Regions from separate parts of the Microbulbifer sp. genome, predicted to be linked through region 4. Evidence: predicted binding sites of a transcription regulator. Region 4 holds the regulator's gene; each other region holds the start of a gene.
What was found. Region 4 encodes sigma-54, which starts transcription at its own class of promoters, with help from an activator protein. Its sites were predicted from a motif close to TGGCACANNNNTTGCNNT; they were not measured.
Positions count from the first base shown of each region.

Region 1 (5,298 bases), on a different contig from region 4:
CGTTTTGCACAGCCGAAGGCTGCCCGCAGGGCGAGGGCCACGGATGGCCCGAGTGACAAAACGGCAGGACAGCCGTTTTGCACAGCCGAAGGCTGCCCGCAGGGCGAGGGCCACGGATGGCCCGAGTGAAAAAAATTGCATCATCGCATGGATTTTTCGGCTTTTTACCGATATAAAGTCGCCGTTTTCCCCTGGCGCGGAAGATCGTAACTGCTAGACTTTCCGCACCGGGATTTGCTTTGCAAAAATGGAAAACTTTGCAAAACTTTTTCTCTATGCATTAACAATCGATAAAGAGTGGGACCTCATGAACAAGATAATACTGCGTCGTGCTATTTTGGCTGCAGCAATCAGTACCGCGTCAAGCGGCACCATGGCCGCCGGCTTCTTTCTGAACGAGACCAGCACCTCCGGCCTCGGCCGCGCCTTTGCCGCAGAGAACACCATCGGCGATAACGCCGCCATCCTGGCCCGCAATCCCGCCGGTTCCGCTCTGTTCGACACTATGACCATTTCCGGGGGCGTGACCTACGTCAATCCTGAGATCGATGCCGAGGGAGAGATCACCTATTTCGTCGACACACCGTTGGGCGTTGCGGAAGTCGGGCCCTTCCTCGCTGAGGATAATGACTACGCCAGCAGCGCCTTTGTACCGAACGCCTACCTGGCGGTGCCTATCGACGACTGCTGGTCCTTCGGCCTGGCCATGTATACCAACTACGGCCTGGAAACCGATTTTGACAGCGACTCGCTGGTTCTCAATATCGCCGACAAGACAGAACTGCTGACGGTCAATATCGCGCCGTCCGTCGCTTACAATTTCAATGACCAGTTCAGCATCGGCCTGGCGGTTAATTTCCTCTATGCCGACGCCGAACTGAAAACCAGGGTGCCCAACGGCTTCCCCATCGATGCCGCTTTCGGCACGTCGCTATCCGGCGCGGAAATCCTGAAACTCGAAGGCGACGACTGGGATGTGAGCTGGAGCATCGGCGCCCTGTGGAATATTACCGACCGCACCCGGGTGGGCCTGTCCTACCACGCGGAATTCGACCCCAAATTGGAAGGGGACGTCAGCTCCGATCTGATCCCCCCTCCTCCCCTGGCACCATTTAACGATGTCGACGGCAACCTGACCCTGGATCTGCCGGACTACTGGGAACTGGGCCTCTACCACAAGTTCAACCAGAACTGGGGCCTTGCCTTGGGCGCCACCTATACCGACTGGGACGACTTCCAGCGGCTGGAGGCCTTCCTGCCAGGTCAGGGAGCCGCGTTTAACCCCCTGCCTATCAAGGAGGAGAATTTCGAGAGCGGCTGGCGCTTCAGTATCGGGGGTGAATATTACCCCTGCGAGGAGGTCACCTGGCGCATCGGCTACGCCTACGACGAGGGCGCCGCAAGGGATGGTCTCAATCCGACAGATGCGACCGCCAACGCACTCGGGCTGCCGATCACTTGGCGCACCCTGTCCATTCCGGATACCGACCGCCACTGGGTGACTTTCGGCGGTACCTACGAGTTCGACCAGCACCTGAGCATCGACGGCGGCCTCGCCTATCTCTGGGGCGACGATGAGAGGATTCAGGAGTTCACCGAAGCGCCTGTACCCACTTATTACAACGGCAAGACCACCAATATCGCGGCCTGGCTCGCCGGTGTTTCCCTGAACTACCGCTTCTGACCACCCGGCCGACCCCTGCCAGTACAAGGGGCCGGACAGCAAAGTCCGGCCCGATGGCACTAAGTTAAGCGGAAGCCCCCTGTAGGAGCCTGCTTGCAGGCGAATAGAGGTCGCGGCAAGGCACCGGGAATGTTCGCCTGCAAGCAGGCTCCTACAGCGCAATCCTCAGGGGCAGGAGCAGTTCGGGGCTTAACTTAGTGCCATTCAAGTCCGGCCCTTTTCTCGCCGATAGTCTGTATATCCAGGCACATTAATGCCGGCACCGACAGCCGAAACTGCACCACAATGGCGCCCGGGCTCCGGGAACGGAGCTGCACGCCCGCACCAAAAAATCCCCCCCTCACCCACCCTTGCACTAAAAAGACCTCCCGGTTACAGGTCCAATTGCCCCGTGCAGCCCCCCGCCCGCCTCGGCATCTCACTGACTCAAGACGATTGAAATGGCAGGCTTCCGCCGCAGGCCCGCCCGCTCCACCGCCGCCCGAGCGAAAGAAAAAAACTCAATAAATACAGATACTTAACTGATAAAAACGGGCGGTTTCACCCAGTTCTCCCCAGCATTAGCCGGTTTCCGGCAAGCCTCGCCCCCAAGCCACCGGAGAAAAATTGGCACGCTCTATGCAACACAGCTATTGCGAGGCGCACCGGCGGGCCGGCACGAAAATCGATAGCCGGTCGTCGCGGAATTTAAACGGTGCTTACCGAAGAAAAAATTCAGACTCAACCGACCCGCTCGGTTGATTATGAGCAGAGGCGCTCATTGACTCGCTGCCCGATGGCAGCCGGTCGATGAGCGCTTTTTTATGCCCGCAATTTTCAACTGATCATCAACTGGGGGACTCTTGATATGAAGTGGACACAACTTTTCAGGCGAGCCGCAATAACCCTGGGGCTGGCAAGTACCCTCGGGCTGGCAGCGCCGGCGACATCCGCGGAACTCGGCTATCCGGAAAAAGAAGAGCTGACCTTTGGCTTTATCAAACTGACCGATATGGCACCCATTGCGGTCGCCTATGAGAAAGGCTTTTTTGAAGACGAGGGCCTCTACGTCACCATCGAGGCACAGGCCAACTGGAAGGTACTGCTCGACGGCGTGATCGACGGCCGCCTGGACGGCGCCCATATGCTTGCCGGACAACCTATCGCCGCCACCATGGGATTCGGCACCAAGGCCGAGATCATCACGCCCTTTTCCATGGACCTGAACGGCAACGCCATCACCGTTTCCAATGAAGTATGGAAACAGATGAAGCCGAACATCCCCAAAATGGACAACGGCCTGCCGGTACACCCGATCAAGGCGGATGCGCTGAAACCGGTAGTGGAAAAATACAAGGCGGCGGGCAAGCCGTTCAATATGGGCATGGTTTTTCCGGTATCCACCCACAACTACGAGCTGCGCTACTGGCTGGCCGCAGGCGGTATCCACCCGGGCTACTATGCGCCGCACAAAGGTGATATTTCCGGGCAGATAAACGCGGACGCCCTGCTCTCGGTAACGCCGCCACCACAGATGCCCGCCACCCTGGAAGCCGGCACTATCTACGGCTATTGCGTGGGCGAGCCCTGGAATCAGCAGGCGGTATTCAAGGGAATCGGCGTGCCGGTGGTAACCGACTACGAGATCTGGAAGGACAATCCGGAAAAAGTTTTCGGCATCACCAAAACCTTTGCGGAGAAATACCCAAACACCGCCATCCGCATCACTCGCGCGCTGATCCGCGCCGCCATGTGGCTGGACGAAAACAACAACGCCAACCGCCCGGAAGCGGTAAAAATTCTCTCCCAGTCCAATTATGTCGGTGCCGACTATGAAGTTATCGCCAACAGCATGACCGGTACTTTCGAGTACGAGAAGGGCGACAAGCGCGAAGTGCCGGATTTCAATGTTTTCTTCCGCTACCACGCCACCTACCCCTACTACTCCGACGCCATCTGGTACCTGACGCAAATGCGTCGCTGGGGTCAGATATCGGAAGACAAGAGTGACGACTGGTACAAGGAGATGGCGGCGAAGGTCTATCGCCCGGATATATACCAGGCCGCGGCGGAATCCCTGATCGAGGACAAGCTGGCCTCCGCGGATCAGTTCCCGGACTTCTCCAGCGAAGACGGATACCGCGAACCGCAGACCCACTTCATCGACGGCATCGTCTACAACGGCCACAAACCCAATGAATATATCGGGAAGTTTCCTATCGGTCTAAAAGCCGGAGAAAAGCTCTAGGCCGGAAATCAATCCCGCAGGGTGCGCCACGCGCACCCTGCGAACCCAATTTAAGCCGAAACACCATAAGTCGACGCAAGGCAGAGGACCATGACATCAAGCAGCCTATCCATCAGTAAACCGGCCGGCTGGAAGTTTTCACTGTTAGACAACAATCTGTTCAACAGCGCCATCCGATACGTGGCCATTCCCCTGACCGGTGTTCTGGTGTTTCTGCTGCTGTGGTCCGCGACCGCACAGAATATCGACACCTCCCTGGGAAAATTTCCCGGACCGGCCGCTGTATGGGAACAGTTTGGCGCGCTCTATCAGGAGCATGAGCGCTCGCGGGAAAAGGCAGCCGCCTTTTATGAACGCCAGAAAGTCCGTAACGCAGAGCGGCTCGCGGAAGATCCCAGCTATCAGCCGAAGATTCGCGACTACACCGGCAAAGAGACTTTCATCGACCAGATTTTTACCAGTCTGATCACGGTGATGAGCGGATTCCTGCTCGCCGTGGCCATTGCCATTCCTCTGGGAATTGCCACCGGCCTGAGCCGCACCCTGAGCAGCGCAATCAATCCGATTATCCAGGTATTCAAGCCGGTTTCGCCGCTGGCCTGGCTGCCGCTGGTGACCATGGTGGTCAGCGCCCTGTACACCTCAACGGACCCGCTGGTGGCCAAGTCGTTTCTCAACTCCATGATCACAGTCACCCTCTGCTGCCTCTGGCCGATGGTTATCAACACCTCCGTCGGGGTGGCCGGCATCGAAAGCGACCTGGTGAATGTCAGCAAGGTGCTGCGCCTTTCCCCGCTGAAACACGTGAAGAAAATTGTACTGCCCGCCTCAGTGCCGATGATTTTTACCGGTATGCGTCTCTCCCTGGGCGTGGCCTGGATGGTACTGATTGCCGCGGAGATGTTGGCTCAGAACCCAGGCCTGGGGAAATTCGTGTGGGATGAATTCCAGAACGGCAGCTCCGATTCCCTGGCCCGCATCATGGCCGCGGTGATCGTCATTGGAGTGATCGGCTTTCTGTTGGATCGCGCCATGCTGCAACTGCAGAAACTGGCTTCCTGGGATAAGGACAGCACTACACACTAGCTCCAATCAAACTCGATCCTATAAAACTCTGGAGAAGAATATGGGCGTATTACTGGATATCAGTCATGTGGATATGGAGTTCCCGACCCCCAAAGGGCCCTTTACGGCATTGCGCGACGTCGATCTGCAGGTCCAGAAAGGGGAATTCGTCTCGCTGATCGGTCACTCGGGATGTGGCAAGTCCACCGTGCTGAACGTGGTCGCGGGCCTGTACCGCGCCACTCGCGGCGGCGTGATCCTCAATGGCAAGGAGATCACCGAACCGGGGCCGGAACGCGCCGTGGTATTCCAGAACCACTCG
Region 1 covers NZ_JBOFOC010000199.1:2,877-8,174, reverse strand. The annotation lists gene ACRC0P_RS18760 (OmpP1/FadL family transporter) at 308-1,684, shown strand; gene ACRC0P_RS18755 (CmpA/NrtA family ABC transporter substrate-binding protein) at 2,532-3,911, shown strand; gene ACRC0P_RS18750 (ABC transporter permease) at 4,002-4,997, shown strand; gene ACRC0P_RS18745 (ABC transporter ATP-binding protein) at 5,038-5,298, shown strand, end outside.
Region 1: ACRC0P_RS18755 (CmpA/NrtA family ABC transporter substrate-binding protein) is a predicted target of sigma-54. The motif match lies at 2,292-2,309, and genes of this name have one in related genera.

Region 2 (5,298 bases), on a different contig from region 4:
GAGACGGCGAGGGTTGCGGTCGCAATGAAGAGGGTGAAAGGCTTGAGCATAGGGATGTTTCCTTGTCGGAATGCCGCTATTCGGGCTCCCGACCTGTATGATTTTTGAACAAAATTCTCGACATGGCGCTGGCAATCCCTTATAGTGCGCGCCCCGCTGTACGTCTCCACTATGGCGAAGTCGGGTAACTACTCACCCACAGGGAACCCGCACCGGTTTAAGGGAGCCACCTTGTAGGAGCCTGTTTGCAGGCGAACAAGAACAGAGCTCCGTAGCCATTCGCCTGCAAGCAGGCTCCTACAAGGGGTGAGTAGTTACGAAGTTGGTTTAACGCCGCACATTTTGCAAGCTCCCAGGAATACGCTCTTGATCTCCACCGCGAACATTACCATGCAGTTCGGCGCTAAGCCGCTGTTTGAAAACATCTCCGCAAAGTTCGGTAATGGCAACCGTTACGGCCTTATCGGGGCAAATGGCTGCGGTAAGTCGACGTTTATGAAGATCCTCAGCGGTGCTTTAGCCCCCTCGGCCGGCAATGTCTCGATTGCGCCGGGGTGTACTGTGGGTACATTGAGCCAGGATCAGTTCGCTTTCGAGGAGTACAGTGTTGTCGATGCGGTGATCATGGGAGATACAGCCCTGTGGGCCGTAAAGCAGGAGCGTGACCGCATATACTCGCTTCCCGAAATGAGTGAAGACGACGGGATGCGCGTCGCTGAGTTGGAAGTCCAGTTTGCGGAGATGGACGGCTATAGCGCAGAGAGCCGTGCGGGCGAGATTCTGTTGGAAGCCGGAATAGACGAAGCGCTGCATTTTGGCTTGATGAAGCAGGTTGCGCCCGGTTGGAAGCTGCGAGTATTGCTGGCACAGGCGCTGTTTGCCGATCCCGATATCCTGCTGCTGGACGAGCCGACCAACAACCTGGATATTCACACCATCCACTGGCTGGCGGAAATCCTGAACCAGCGCAAAAGCACCATGATCATCATTTCCCATGATCGCCACTTCCTCAACTCCGTTTGCACGCACATGGCGGATATCGATTATGGTGAGTTGCGTATCTTCCCCGGCAACTATGAAGACTTTGTCGCGGCTTCGACGCTGATTCAGGATCAGTTGCACGCGGAGAACGCCAAGAAGAGTGCGGAGCTGGAAGAGCTGCAGAGTTTTGTTAACCGTTTCTCCGCGAATGCGTCCAAGGCCAAACAGGCAAGTTCCCGTGCCAAGAAGATGGAAAAGATCAAACTGGACGAAGTAAAGCCGTCCAGCCGGGTATCTCCGTACATTACCTTTAAACAGTGCAAGAAGTTACACCGGCAGGCGCTGGTTCTGGAGGGCGTATCCCACGGCTTTGAGGACGAGCCCCTGTTTAACGGCGGAGAGATGATTCTGGAAGCCGGTGCGCGACTGGCGGTAATCGGTGAAAACGGTGTCGGCAAAACCACTTTCCTGCGCTGCCTGGTCAACGAGATCCAGGCCAATAGCGGTGAAATCAACTGGTCTGAGAATGCGGCCGTGGGTTACTGCCCGCAGGACAGCAGTGCGGATTTTGACTGTGATCTCACCATATTCGAGTGGATGTCGCAGTGGCGCACCCCCAAGCACGATGACCTGGCGGTGCGGGGCATTCTGGGCCGGCTGCTGTTTACCGCGGATGATGCCAACAAGAAGGCAAAGGTTTGTTCCGGTGGTGAGAAAAACCGCCTGCTGTTCGGCAAGTTGATGATGATGGACACCAATGTGTTGATCATGGATGAACCCACCAACCATTTGGATATGGAAGCGATTGAAGCGCTGAACAATGCCCTGGCAAAATACGAAGGCACATTGATTTTCGTGAGTCACGACCGCCAGTTTGTGTCGTCATTGGCGACCAGGGTTGTTGAAATCAAGGATCAGGCGCTGATCGATTTTCAGGGAACCTACGACGAATATCTGGCGAGCCAGTCGCAGCCTGGTTTACAGGTTGCCTGATGGCGCGGTGAATGATTGCGCGTTGAATGATTGAGAGTAGAAACCAACAAGTGGATTCTGTCCCACGTTATCGCTCTCCTGCCCATGCACCTCCGTCAGATAATTCCAGAATGCCTTCACAATCCGTGAAGGCTTCGGGGATACCCGCTCTGTATCGCGACAAAATCCCATTGGTACTGATATTTCTGCGGGTAGCTCAAGAAGTAGAAACGCAAAACCCCGCATATGGCGGGGTTTCAGAGAGCTTTAGGTTACTGCCGATTAGCGGTCGAGTGTATCAAGTAGTGTTTCTAATCGGGTCTCTACGCGGATAACACGGCTGCTGACTTGCACTACTTCTTTTGCAAGATCTTCTATGTCTTCCTCCAGCCCTTTTACATCGTCCACCAGAGTTATTACTTTAGCGATGTACATGGCCCAATCTGGCATCAGGCAAGGCTCCTTGTTGTCCTGTGTTAGCTGCTGATATGACTAGTTTCATGCTCAGTGAGGGTCAATGGTTCTCTTTGGTCCTTACTGCACGGATAGCGTTGCGGACGGTGAAACGGGCACGCCGAACTGAGTTTGACGCGTCTTCGACGCGCGCAATCATAGCCTTCACTAACTCAAACTCGTCCAGATGTTGATACTCGTTTGGTAAGGCACTGCGTAGTTCATCAAGCTGCGCCTCGGTCAGCAACCCTTCTACCTTTGTCCGAGCTTTCAGTTCAGCCTCCATAGGGGGCCTCCTTTGCTCATAATTAATGATAAACGGCGCCATGAGTATAGTGACGAGATCTCCCACTATCTACTCTCCGGTTGGATGGCCCGCCATTTTCCCATTTACATCGTCGGCGCAGCCAGAGGTGAAATGAACTACTGTCTCGCCTCCGCACTCCGATCCCGAATCGCCTTGAATTCCGATCCCTCCTTCCACTCCGGCCAGCGGGTCGAGCGGCCCAGATCCTGCACGGCGCCGGTGAGGTCCCAGTTCGGTCCCAGACGTCGCAGGTTTTGTGATAGCAGTTGTTCACAACGTCGCGTGAAACACTCCAGAGCCGCTGTAGGGTGCGCCGTGCGCACCGAACATGGCCGGAGACCGCGGCGATGTCGGCTGGTGCGCACGGCGCACCCTACGTGCTGATGTGATCGGCATGTGCCCTTGGCAGGGCCGATCGCGGCCAACGGCCGCTCCTACAAAAGGGGGCGGCCCGGCATACGGCGTTATGAAACCGCTATCAGTCATTTTACATGCCGGGTGATGGGCACCACATACATGCGCCTGTGAAAGCATTAAGTGTCAATGCACCACAGTGGTGCACCTCGACCCCGGGCCGGCGAATGGTAGAACCTGCAAATACGGCGCGCCGTTGTCGCGGGATGGCACAGAACTTGCCCCAATATTTGTGGGCATCGCACTTGTACTAGCGCTGTCCAGCACAAAAATCAGTTTCCATGGACAACGGCGTCCTCCATCCCTGCTGCACAGCCAGCGGGGCGGGAGACGCCGTTTTTTGTGCGCCGGGAAAAATACCCGGCCACTGGCGGTATCCATTGGAAACTTCCAGCTATTCGGAATTTGGGGGCAACACTATGGCTTACCTATTACCATCGGAATTCGCGACCAAAATGGTCGACGCCGGTGAAGCAAAAATCTTTATGTCCACGCGGGATACCCTGATCAGGGCTTATATGGCGGGGGCTATCCTGGCGCTGGCTGCGGTGTTCGCGGTCACCATCACCGTGACCACCGGCAGCCCGCTGCTGGGCGCGGTACTGTTTCCGGTCGGCTTCTGCATGCTGTACCTGATGGGCTTCGATCTGCTTACCGGTGTGTTCGTGCTGGTGCCGCTGGCCTGGCTGGACCGGCGGCCCGGGGTCACCATCAAGGGTATTCTCAGGAACTGGGGCCTGGTTTTCCTGGGCAACTTTGCCGGGGCGCTGACTGTGGCGTTGATGATGGCCTTCGTGTTCACCTACGGTTTCTCGGTGGAGCCCGGTGTCGTTGGGCAGAAGATCGCCGGTATCGGCGAGTCGCGTACCCTGGGTTACGCGGAGTACGGTGCCGCCGGTTGGTTCACCATTTTTATTCGCGGCATGCTGTGTAACTGGATGGTGTCCATGGGCGTTGTGGGCGCGATGATATCCACCAACGTGAGCGGCAAGGTGCTGGCCATGTGGATGCCGATCATGCTGTTCTTCTTCATGACCTTCGAGCACTCGGTGGTGAACATGTTCCTGTTCCCCTCGGCCATGCTGATGGGCGGCGGTTTCTCGGTAATGGATTATTTCCTCTGGAACGAGATCCCCACCGCGCTCGGCAACCTGGTGGGCGGCCTCGCCTTTACCGGCCTGACCCTGTACAGCACCCATGTGCGCACCGCGCCCAAGCGCAACCTGGGCGGCGACAGCGCGAAGCCGGCGCTGGCCAGCTGATCGAAATGAACGCAGCACAACCCCGGCCGGCAACCGCCGCCGGGGCAAACGTCCGCGAGTCCACTGGCCAGCTCAGGGTTTCCATCGGCCAGTGCACCAGCGAGGGGCGCAAGCCCCTCAACCAGGACTTTCACGGCGCCGTGGTGCCCGGGCAGCCGCAGCTTTCGCTGAAGGGTGTGGCCCTGGCCATGGCCGACGGCATCAGCAGCAGCGACGTCAGCCACGTCGCCAGCGAGACCGCGGTCAAGAGCTTCCTCGAGGACTACTACAGCACCTCCGAGGCCTGGTCGGTGCGCACCGCCGCCACCCGGGTGATCGCGGCCACCAATGCCTGGCTCGATGCGCAGACCCGGCGGAGCCACTACCGCTTCGAGCGGGACAAAGGCTATGTCTGCACTTTCAGTGCGCTGGTATTGCGTGGCGATACGGCGCACCTGTTCCACCTGGGCGATACCCGCGTCTACCGCCTGCAGGGCGAGACGCTGGAACAGCTGACCAACGATCATCGCCTTTGGGTCTCCGCCGAGGAGAGCTATCTCAGCCGGGCGCTGGGCGTTGACGCCCATATGAAACCGGACTACCAAAATTTTCCGCTGCGCGAGGGGCAGCTCTTTATCCTCGCCACCGACGGCGTGTACGAACATGTGCGCGCGGAATTCATCATTGAACAATTGCACGAGTCCGCCGGCGACCTGGATACGGCGGCCCGGACTATCGTCGATGCGGCCATTGCCAACGGCAGCGGCGACAACCTGTCGATCCAGATTGTGCGCGTGGAGGAATTACCAGGCCGGGAGACGCTGGCACTGCTGCAGCAGGCAGACGCGCTGCCGCTGCCGCCGCCACTGCGCCCCGGCGACGAGCTGGACGGCTACCGCATACTGCGCGGGATTCACGCCTCCAGCCGCA
Region 2 covers NZ_JBOFOC010000134.1:34,438-39,735, reverse strand. The annotation lists gene ACRC0P_RS13895 (family 16 glycoside hydrolase) at 1-25, opposite strand, end outside; gene ACRC0P_RS13890 (ABC-F family ATPase) at 367-1,974, shown strand; gene ACRC0P_RS13885 (hypothetical protein) at 2,236-2,403, opposite strand; gene ACRC0P_RS13880 (hypothetical protein) at 2,468-2,692, opposite strand; gene ACRC0P_RS13875 (formate/nitrite transporter family protein) at 3,547-4,389, shown strand; gene ACRC0P_RS13870 (protein kinase domain-containing protein) at 4,395-5,298, shown strand, end outside.
Region 2: ACRC0P_RS13875 (formate/nitrite transporter family protein) is a predicted target of sigma-54. The motif match lies at 3,335-3,352, and genes of this name have one in related genera.

Region 3 (5,298 bases), on a different contig from region 4:
TGTGGAATACCTGCACGGTTTCCCTGGACGCCGACCCAGCGTTTTCCGACGATAGTTTGGTGGTCAGCTTCTATAAGGCCGATGATGTCGGAGAAGAAGAAAGCCAGATCAATGTAGTCAACCTCGCCTCGTTGGAGCACCTTGAAACACACCGGAACAGTCTCAGGGAAAGCCTGTTTCTGGATATATCCAGCGGTCCCGCGTTGCTGGAGAAGGCGCCCCTGTTCTTCCCGAGCCTGTCCTTCGGAAAATCCGCGCAAAGTCAGTTGACGGCGATGACCGGCTCCGAACCCTTTTTCCCGGAAATCGTCCGGCACCTTGATGTCTTGAATGCAACCATGAAAGACCTGGAGAGCGGCGCATTCGCCCCGCGGGGAATAAGCTGGTCCACGGAGTCTCAGCCAACCCTGGAAATGTACGGGCAGCGCAGGGAATTCGGGTGCCTGGACGGAGAAGTTCGCCGCTTCTCACTGCATTCAAAGTTGATGGCGGCAAACAAGCGAATTTATTTCTTTCCGATTGTGAATGAACAAACGGTTCATATTGGCTATGTGGGCGATCATTTGCCAACGGTCAGGTTCAAGAGTTGAGGTTTTACCCGTGGGGTTCCTGGTTGAATAGACCACTAAGCGCCGCTTTATAGGCATGCAAACTGATTGATGTCGATGGGTGCAGCTGCCTCCCACCAGAGCGCAAGCCCAGCCCGTTTGACTCCCGATTCCCCGAATCATCTCCCCAATCCGCCCGGAATCGCGCCTACCCAGTTCATGTAATATTCTAGGTTACATGAAGAGAGACAGCAGACTATCCGGCGTACTCCACGTACTCCTGCATATGGCCGAAGCCGAAGGCCCCGTCACGTCCAATGCCCTCGCGGGCATGATGCACACCAATCCCATGGTGATCCGGCGCATTCTGGGCGGCCTGCGCAAGCAGGGCCTGGTGCAATCTGAAAAGGGCCACGGCGGCGGCTGGCCCGCGACCTGGAATCCGTCACCCTCTACGACATCCACCTCGCCCTCGGCGCGCCCGGTGTACTCGCCCTCGGCCATCGTAGCGAGGCGCCCGGCTGCCTGGTGGAGCAGGCGGTGAATGCGGCTATGAATGACGCCTTTGCCGAGGCCGAGGCGCTGCTGCTGAACCGTTTCCGCACCATCACCCTGGCGGTCCTGAGTCGGGATTTCCAGCAGCGAAAGAAGTGCGGGGACCGGCAGTGTTCCGTCCACAAGCGGAGCCCATCGAAAGAAAACCCTTGATGTAGTAATCGGCAGTGACAGCTGTGTCGTCGCGCCGTCACATGGATTGACTGTCGGAGAGCCAAAATGCAGCGCGATTCAATACGGAAAATTTAAACATCGCCTCCGGGTTTCAACCGCGGCCCCCAGGGAGCGGAGAAACCCAACGCTGAGCGGAAACGCCCGGATTTCACCCGTGTGAGGAGATAACAGAATGGCGATCCATTGATGCAATGATTGTCGGCATGACCGCCGACAGGCTCTGGTGTCGGGCACCGGTCAGCGCCGCAACCGATTCGCCGAGTATGCTCACGGCATACTGGACCAGGACGGCCACCCGCTGGATTCTCGATATCATGGCTCTCGAAGTAGGGCTACCCTACACTGTCAGATCTTCGAATTTTATACCGTACTTACCGAGCAACTGCTTGACCCTGTGGGAATCATTGTTCGACTTTTTCGCCTTCCGGCTTACGTTGAACAGCCTTCTTCCGGCCTCTGCCATCGACTTAGAGTTTTTGCAGATCCCGATCAATGCGGCCAGTTTTAACTGGTCGTAGTAATCCATTTCCTCGCCGCTACCAGCCCCTAACACGCGTTCGATTTCGGGTTTCGGACTGTGTTCAATATCGGCGGCGGTCTGCCATTTGCGTTTTAACCGGCTGATCTCTTCATTGACAACTTCCACGGTAATTCGCCCACCGTCGGCGAGTGTCCCCATACGGGTAATACTGGCGTTGAGGTCGCGGAAATTCGCGGACCAGGTGGCTTCGGGCGAGCGACTGAAAGAGAGGTATTTTTCCCGCGCGGCTTTGTTAAAGCTCACCAGGTGCCCCGCTTTATTGGAGAAGGATTCGATCTCGTAATCGATATTGGGCTCCAGGTCTTCGATCCTGTCCTTGAGGGACGGCAGTTCGTAGGTCCACAGATCTATTCGGGCCAATAAATCGGCGCGAAAGGTCCCCTCTCTGGCTTTCCGGGCCAGATCCTTATTGGTGCCGGCAATCAACTGGAAATCGCTGCTGGTTTCTCTGTCGGATCCGAACGGAATAAAGCGTTTGTCCTCAATCGCCCGCAACAGCATCGCCTGTTCGTCCAGCCCCAGCTCGCCGATCTCATCCAGAAACAGCAACCCCTTGTGGGCCTCCTTCAACAGGCCGGCGCGATCGGCGGTGGCGCCGGTAAAGGCGCCCTTCTTGTGGCCGAACAGCGCGGACATGGTGTTTTCACCCTTGAGGGTCGCGCAGTTGATCGCCACCAGCCGTCCCTCGAGTTTGCCGCGCTGTTTGCGCAACTCGTACACCCGCTGCGCCAGCTGTGTCTTGCCTGCGCCGGTGGGGCCGGTAATCAGGATGGGGGCATTGGAGCGGATGGAAACCTTTTCCAGCTGCTCAATCATCCGGTTGAAAGCGGCATTGTTGGTCTCTATGCCGCCCTTCAGATAGACGGTGCCTTCCTGGTGCTCCTTCTGGAAGCGCGAGGCGATCTGGTCGTACCTGGAAAGGTCCAGGTCAATGATTTGGTACTGCCCGGGCAGGTTGCTGTCGCGTTTGGCCGGAGCCGTCTGCAACAGCTGCCCGGGAAGGTAGCCCGCCTCGGTGAGCAGATAGAGGCAGATCTGCGCCACGTGCGTGCCGGTGGTGATATGGACCAGATACTTTTCCCGGTTGGGTTTGAAGTGATAACCGCGGGCAAAATCCAGCAGTTGGCTGTAAACCGTCTCGAAATCCCACGGGTCCGGAAAGTTCACCCGGTGGTGGACCACCTTCGTCTCCGGGGAAACGCGGGCAATATCCTCCGTCACCTGGTCGGCCAGGCCCTGGGAATGGTTATCGAACAACAACTCCAGCCGGTCGACCAGCAGATCGTCGTGCTGACACATGGAAACCGTCGGCCGCCACTTGTCCCAGCGCTTGTCGCCCTTGCCGCGCCGATCCATGGTGGTTCCGAGAATACTGATGGCAACTGTTTTCATGGTTATCGAATATATTAGTTAGCTATTCAAAAAGATAGGTAAGAGGGGCCGGAACTCTGCCGGTCCTCGCCGCCTGATCCGCCGAAATTAAAAATAAATACATATAAATCAATAAGTTAAAAACTTTCTCAGCCCATTCTGAAAAGTTGGCACTCTCCTCGCAATACTCTCACCGCGATACAGGACAACAAACAAGCGAACAAGACCGCAAAGCATTTGAGAAAGGGAGAGAGCGATGACTCAGCAAACATATGAAGTGATGCAGGATGGCGGTGTACCCATCAAGTCCTGGACTGTCGGGGTGCCTTTCGAGCCCGAGGCCAGAGAGCAGCTGAAAAACATCTCCCGACTGCCGTTTATCCACCAGTGGGTGGCGGCGATGCCGGATGTCCACCTGGGTAAGGGCGCCACCATCGGCAGTGTTGTGCCGACCCTCGGCGCGGTGATACCGGCGGCGGTCGGGGTGGATATCGGCTGCGGAATGATGGCGGTGCGCACCAGCATCAAGGCTTCGCAACTGCCGGACAACCTGGCGGGCGTGCGCTCGGCCATTGAACGCGCGGTGCCCCACGGGCGCTCGGCGCGACACCGGGGAAGCCGGGACAAGGGCGCCTGGAGCAATGCGCCGGACGACGTGATGAACGCATGGGCGCCCCTGGCTGCACAGTTTGATGTATTGCAGGAAAAGCACCCGGTGCTGAAGAACACCAACAATCTCAACCACCTGGGAACGCTGGGAACGGGCAACCATTTTATCGAGCTGTGCCTGGACGAACACGGCAGCGTCTGGCTGATGCTGCACAGTGGTTCCCGCGGCGTGGGCAACCGCATCGGTACCCATTTCATCGAGATGGCCAAAAGGGATATGGAGCGCTGGCATATACACCTGCCGGATTCCGACCTGGCCTACCTCCCGGAAGGTACGGACCACTTCGACCAGTATGTCGAGGCGGTGGAGTGGGCGCAGAACTTCGCGCGTATCAACCGCGAAGTGATGATGGCCCGCGTCATCGACGCGGTGAAAGCCGCACTGGGAATGGACTTTGACGCGCGTACGGAAGCGGTCAATTGCCACCACAACTATGTGTCCCGGGAGAATCACTTCGGCACAAACGTGCTGGTAACCCGCAAGGGCGCGGTGCGCGCCCGCGAAGGGGAAATGGGCATTATCCCGGGCAGCATGGGTGCGCGCTCCTTTATCGTCCGCGGGCTTGGCAACGCGGAGAGCTTCTGTAGCTGCAGCCACGGCGCGGGGCGGGTCATGTCGCGCACCAAAGCGAAGAAAATGGTCTCGCTGGAGGAGCACCTGCAAGCGACGGCCGATGTGGAATGCCGAAAAGACGCCGGCGTGATCGATGAAACGCCGTCCGCCTACAAGCCCATCGAAAAGGTGATGGCGGCGCAGAAAGACCTGGTGGAAATTGTGTACACCCTGAAACAGGTGGTGTGCGTAAAAGGGTAACCACTCACTCCAACAGTCCCCTCTCCCCCTTGGGGGAGAGGGTTAGGGAGAGGGGGCCTCTGCTGCGGAAGCGGAAAGACGGCTAAGCAGTTACAGGATAAATGGGATAGGAAGATGTTGGTTATCGACGGATCACAGGGAGAAGGCGGCGGACAGATTTTCCGTTCATCACTCACGCTGTCCATGTGCCTGCAGAAGCCGGTGCGCATAAAAAATATCCGCGCCGGCCGCAGCAGGCCGGGCCTGCTGCGCCAGCACCTCGCCTGCCTGCGCGCCAGTCAGGCCACCTGCTCAGCGGAGGTTTCCGGTGATGAACTGGGATCGACTGAGGTGGTTTTCAAACCGGGCGAAGTAAAATCCGGGGAATACCGCTTCGCCATAGGCTCCGCCGGCAGCACCAGTCTCGTATTCCAGACGATCCTGTTGCCGCTGCTGTTGGCCGATGGTGTTAGCGAAGTCTGCCTGGAAGGTGGAACCCATAACCACCATGCGCCCAGTTTCGACTTCATCGAAAAGTCCTTTCTGCCCCTGATGGAGAAGATGGGATATCGGGCAGAAGCAGAACTGGAGCGGTTTGGCTTCTACCCGGCGGGCGGCGGCCAATGGAGGGCGCGTATCCAGCCCGT
Region 3 covers NZ_JBOFOC010000138.1:38,067-43,364, forward strand. The annotation lists gene ACRC0P_RS14135 (hypothetical protein) at 1-590, shown strand, start outside; partial or broken gene ACRC0P_RS14140 (Rrf2 family transcriptional regulator) at 835-1,256, shown strand; gene rtcR (RNA repair transcriptional activator RtcR) at 1,615-3,210, opposite strand; gene ACRC0P_RS14150 (RtcB family protein) at 3,446-4,672, shown strand; gene rtcA (RNA 3'-terminal phosphate cyclase) at 4,787-5,298, shown strand, end outside.
Region 3: ACRC0P_RS14150 (RtcB family protein) is a predicted target of sigma-54. The motif match lies at 3,358-3,375, and genes of this name have one in related genera.

Region 4 (5,298 bases):
CGCATCGATGCCCAGTGCCAGCCTGGGGTTGTCCACCGGCGGCTGTTCGCGCACCCGCCGCACCAGTTCTGGCAGCAGGCTGGCTGGAAGGTTGTCGATGCAGTTGAAGCCGACGTCTTCCAGCAGTTGCAGGGCGGAGCTTTTACCGGAGCCGGAACGGCCGCTGATAATCACTAAGCGCATTTTTTCGATTACCAATTATCAATGATCTGTGATTGTATCTGATGCTCAATGCCAGGCGTTCATTGTTAATTGGTCGCTGATTCAGGCCGCCGCGGCGCTGTCGATGGCCAGGGCGTAGAGTTCATCGTTGGTCTGGGCCTGGCGCAGTTTTTCCCGTACCCGGCTGTCGGAGAACAGGGCGGCGACTTCCGCCAGAGTTTCCAGGTGTTCCTGCTCTGCATCCTCTGGCACCAGCAGCGCGAACAGCAGGTCCACGGGCTGGCGGTCGGCGGCGTCGAAGTCGATCGCCGGCTCGGTGGTGCAGAGTACGCCGATGGGGCGCTCACAGCCGGGCAGGCGGCAGTGGGGGATGGCTACCCCCTCGCCGATACCGGTGGAGCCGAGGCGCTCGCGGGCGAGAAGCTGGTTGAAAATAGTGTCGGCATCCAGTTGTGGATATTCTTCGGCGATGGCCTGGGCAATATTTAACAGCAATTTTTTTTTGCTGCTCCCCGCCAGGTGACAAAGACTCAGGCGGGGAGAGAGTAGGGATTCCAATGTCATAGCTTATCGGTGGTTCTGTAACTTCTCTTTGTGTTTCTTGAGCTGGCGGTCCAGCTTGTCGGAGAGGGCGTCGATGGCCGCGTACAGGTCCTTGTCTTCGGAGGTGGCACAGAGGTCGTGTCCATTCATGTGCACCCTGGCCTCGGCCCTCTGTACCCTGGCCTCGGCCTTCTGGGTCAGTTTTTCAACCGATAGGATTACCTGGGCATTGGTAATGTTGTCGTAGTGCCGGGAGAGTTTTTCCAGTTTGCTATGGCAGTAATCGCGGATGGGGTCGGTCAATTCCACGTGGTGGCCACTGATGTTGATCTGCATGGACTTCTCCTCATCGAGTGCGTCGCTAGCCGGCCGCTCCTCGTCTGGGCCGCAACCCTACTAGGAAGTTAGCCAGAATGGAAGGATACACTCAAAGTTCGGGCGTTGGTCGCGGGCTGGGTGGAGTTGGACGCCTGTAAAAACTGACCGGCATATCGATATCGGTCAAAATCTGTGACTAAAAGTGTCCCGCTGGTCTGTAAATCTTGTCGGGAGATTGTGAGCGGTCTCTCATCAGACCAGGCGCTTGCGCTCGCTGGAGGAGGGGATGCCCATGGATTCCCGGTATTTGGCCACGGTGCGCCGGGCCACCTTGATGCCCTGGCGGTCCAGTTCCTGGGTGATCTTGTTGTCGGATAGGGGCTTGCGGGCTTCCTCGGAGTCGATCAGCTTGCGGATCATGGCGCGGATGGCGGTGGAGGAGGCGTCTTCACCGGAGTCGGTGCTCACGTGGCTGGAGAAGAAGTACTTGAGTTCGAACACGCCGCGGGGGGTGAGCATGTATTTCTGGGTGGTGACCCGGGAGATGGTGGATTCGTGCATGCCGATGGTCTCGGCGATATCCGCCAGCACCATGGGTTTCATCGCTTCCGGGCCCCGCTCGAAAAAGTCCTGCTGCTTGTCCACGATACTCGAGGCCACTTTGAGCAGTGTCTCGTTGCGGCTTTGCAGGCTCTTCAGGAACCAGCGCGCCTCCTGCAGGTGGTCGCGCAGGAAGTTGTTGTCAGTGGAGTTGTCGGCGCGCTTGATCAGTGCCGCGTAGTCGCCGTTGATGCGCAGTTTCGGGGTGGTCTCCGGGTTCAGCTCCACCAGCCAGCGCTGCTGTTTGCGGCTGACGATGATATCCGGCACCACATACTGGGTCTCGTCGCCGCCGAAAGCCTCCCCGGGGTGGGGATTCAGGGTCTGGATCAGGCGCACCACCTCGCCCAGTTGCGCCTCGCTCAGGCGTGTGCGGCGACTCAGCTGGCGGAAATCGCGCTTGCCCAGCAGGTCCAGGTGGCTGCCTACGACGATCTGTGCCTGCTCCAGCCAGGGGGTGTTCGCGGGCAGCTGCTGCAGCTGCAACAACAGGCATTCGCGCAGGTCGCGGGCGCCGCAGCCGGCGGGTTCGAACTGCTGGATGATCTTGAGTATCGCGACGACTTCGTCTTCCTCTGCGTTCAGGGCCGGGGCCAGTTCCGCCGGGAGGGATTCGAGAAAGCCGTTTGGGGCGATGGCATCGATCAGGGTCTCACCGATCAGTTTGTCCTGTTCGGACAGGGGGGTGAGATTGAGTTGCCACAACAGATGGCTGTGCAGACTGTCCGGCACCGAATTGCGCTGTTCCAGGGCCGGGTCGTCGCCCTCGCCGCCGCTGTAGCTGCCGCCGCTGTAGATGTCGTCCCAGCGGGTATCCACCGGCAGGTCGTCGGGGATGTCGTGGCTCCAGTCGCTTTCGGCAGCCTGTTCGGTTCCGTTGGCGGCGCCGCTGTCGGCCTGTTGCTCCTGAGTGTTCTGTTCCCTGGCTGTCTCTGCGGGCTCCTCGCCCTCGGTTTCCAGCAGCGGGTTGCTGTCCAGCGCCGACTGGATTTCCTGTTGCAGGTCCAGGGTGGAGAGCTGTAGCAGGCGGATAGCCTGCTGCAGCTGGGGCGTCATGGTCAGCTGAGTGCCGAGTTTTATTTGAAGGGACTGCTTCATAGAAGAAACTGCAAGGCATCCGGCGGATGAATCATCTGAAAATTCAGGATGTTGCAGACTAACCCTCTGCGGGGCGGCTTGCAAGCAAAAACTGTGCCGGCTTTTTGGGTCAGGCGACGAGTGGTGGGGTGGCAGGGGCGAACCCCGAATTCGGACACTAGATGGTGAACTCATGCCCCAGGTAGACCTCCCGCACCTGCTGGTTGGCGAGTACTTCCGCCGGGGTGCCGGCGGCGATGATGTGTCCCTCGCTGACGATATAGGCGGTCTCGCAGATATCCAGGGTCTCGCGCACATTGTGATCGGTGATCAGTACGCCGATGCCCCTGTTCCGCAGGTGGCGGATGATCTGCTTGATATCGTTGACCGAAATCGGATCCACGCCGGCGAAAGGCTCGTCCAGCAGTACAAAATCCGGATCTGTGGCCAGGGCGCGGGCTATCTCCACCCGGCGGCGCTCGCCGCCGGACAGCGCCATGCCCAGGTTGCCCTCGATGTGAGTGATGTTGAATTCCTTCAGTAATTCCCGGGTCTGTTGCAGGCGCTCGGCGCGGGACAGGTCCTTGCGGGTCTCCAGGATGGCGAGGATGTTGTCGCGCACTGTGAGGCGGCGGAATACCGAGGCTTCCTGGGGCAGGTAGCCGATGCCCTTGCGCGCCCGGCCGTGCATGGACAGGCCGGTGATGTCCTCGTCGTCGATCAGTACCTGGCCGGCATCCGCCTGCACCAGGCCGGCAATCATATAGAAACAGGTGGTTTTGCCGGCGCCGTTGGGGCCGAGCAGGCCGACCACCTGGCCGCTGCTGACGCTGACGGAGACGTCCTGGACAACTTTGCGTTTCTTGTATTGCTTGGCGAGATGTAACGCTTTCAGCGTTGGCATATTTCAATTCCGGTTGATCTGGCAGCCCTGGGTCCGACAGGCTGCTGGCTATTGGTGTTCGTCGCCGGTTGCGGGCTGCTGTTCAGTCTTTTTCTTTTCCGGTTTCCAGATCATTTCCACCCGCCCTTCGCCGGACTGGCCCTGGGCCTGCATCTGCTCGCTGGCCAGGTCGTAATCGATGCGCTCGGCGGTGAGGGTGTTGCCGTCGCGGTCCACGTAGGCGTCGCCGGTGAGGTGAAGTTCGTCGGAGTTGACGGTGTACTCGATGCGTGCGGCGCGGGCCTTGACCGGGTTCTGGCTCTGCTGGACCTGTTGCTGGAAGTGGGCTGGTTTGCCGGTGGCGATCACGCGGTTGATTTCCCCCTCGGCGTTGCCGTGGACTTCCACCCGGTCGGCGCGAATCTGCAGTGAGCCTTGGGTTATCACAACGTTGCCGCTGTATACAAACAGGTTTTTGCTGCGGTCGCCTTCGAAGTGTTTTGCGTCCACTTTGATCGGCTGGTCGCGATCGCCGGGCAGGGCGATGGCCTGCGCGATCAGGATCAGTGCGGAGATGGCGGCGAGCGGCCGCAGGAACTTATTTGGTTTCATAGATGCTTTCTACCTCGGAGAGGATCTCCACCCGGTCTTCATTCAGGTAGGCGCGCAGGCCTTTGCCCTGGGTGCGGCTGGGACCGGAGGTAATGGTAACAACTTTGTCCGTTTCGGCGTATTCCTTGCGGGGCTCGATGGTGATGCTCTGGGTACGCAATTGGACACCGCCGGGCCCCGGCAATTCATCGATTTTTACATCGCCGTGCAGTACCACCCGCTGGCCGTTGTTGTGGGCCACTCCGGTTTTCGATTCGGTATGCCATGTGGGCTGTTTGTCCTGGTAGAAGAGTATACGCGGTTCGGTGAGATCGGCGCGATCGCGGCGGGCGAACTGGAAGTAGGTGATGCGCTCTGCGTCCACCCGGTAGGCGAGGGTGCCCTCCTGATTGAAGTGCCGGGTGCGCGCATCGCGAATCACCAGGTCTGCGGCCTGGGTGTGCTGCTGCGGAGTGGGATGTTTGCCGAGCAGTTCTTCCGGCGGGCTCTCGGCAAACCAGAGCCCCAGGCTGATGAGCGCGACGACGATAACCAGCGGCAGCCAGGTGCGCATCAGTTTTCTCCGTCTCCGAGGTAGGGGGCCAATGCGGCTTCAAATGTACCCTGCACCTGCATGATGCGATCGCAGACTTCGCGCACGGCCCCCTCGCCGCCGCGCTTCCCGGTGACCCACAGGGCGCGCTCGCGCACCGCCGGCGCGGCGTTGGGGACCGAAATGGGACAGCCAACGCGGGTCATCACCTGCAGGTCCGGGTAGTCGTCGCCCATGTAGGCCATGTCTTCCAGGCGGTAGCCCTCACCGGCAAAGAGTTCCTGCAGCGCGGTGAACTTGTCCTCGCGCCCCTGGATCAGTTTGCCCACACCCAGTTCGTGGGCGCGGCGCTCGACCACGGCGCTGCGCCGGCCGGTGATGATAGCCACCTGCACGCCGGTCTTCTGCAGCATCTTGATACCGTGGCCGTCCAGGGTGTGGAAGCTCTTGAGTTCGTTGCCGTTGTTGTCGAAGCTGAGCCTGCCGTCGGTGAGCACGCCGTCCACGTCCAGTACCAGGTGGCGCACGCGCGCCAGGGCGCTGTTGAGTTGTTCTTCAGAAATCACGGTGG
Region 4 covers NZ_JBOFOC010000108.1:27,236-32,533, reverse strand. The annotation lists gene rapZ (RNase adapter RapZ) at 1-183, opposite strand, end outside; gene ptsN (PTS IIA-like nitrogen regulatory protein PtsN) at 265-726, opposite strand; gene hpf (ribosome hibernation-promoting factor, HPF/YfiA family) at 730-1,041, opposite strand; gene ACRC0P_RS11530 (RNA polymerase factor sigma-54) at 1,276-2,721, opposite strand; gene lptB (LPS export ABC transporter ATP-binding protein) at 2,879-3,604, opposite strand; gene lptA (lipopolysaccharide transport periplasmic protein LptA) at 3,653-4,195, opposite strand; gene lptC (LPS export ABC transporter periplasmic protein LptC) at 4,182-4,748, opposite strand; gene ACRC0P_RS11510 (KdsC family phosphatase) at 4,748-5,293, opposite strand.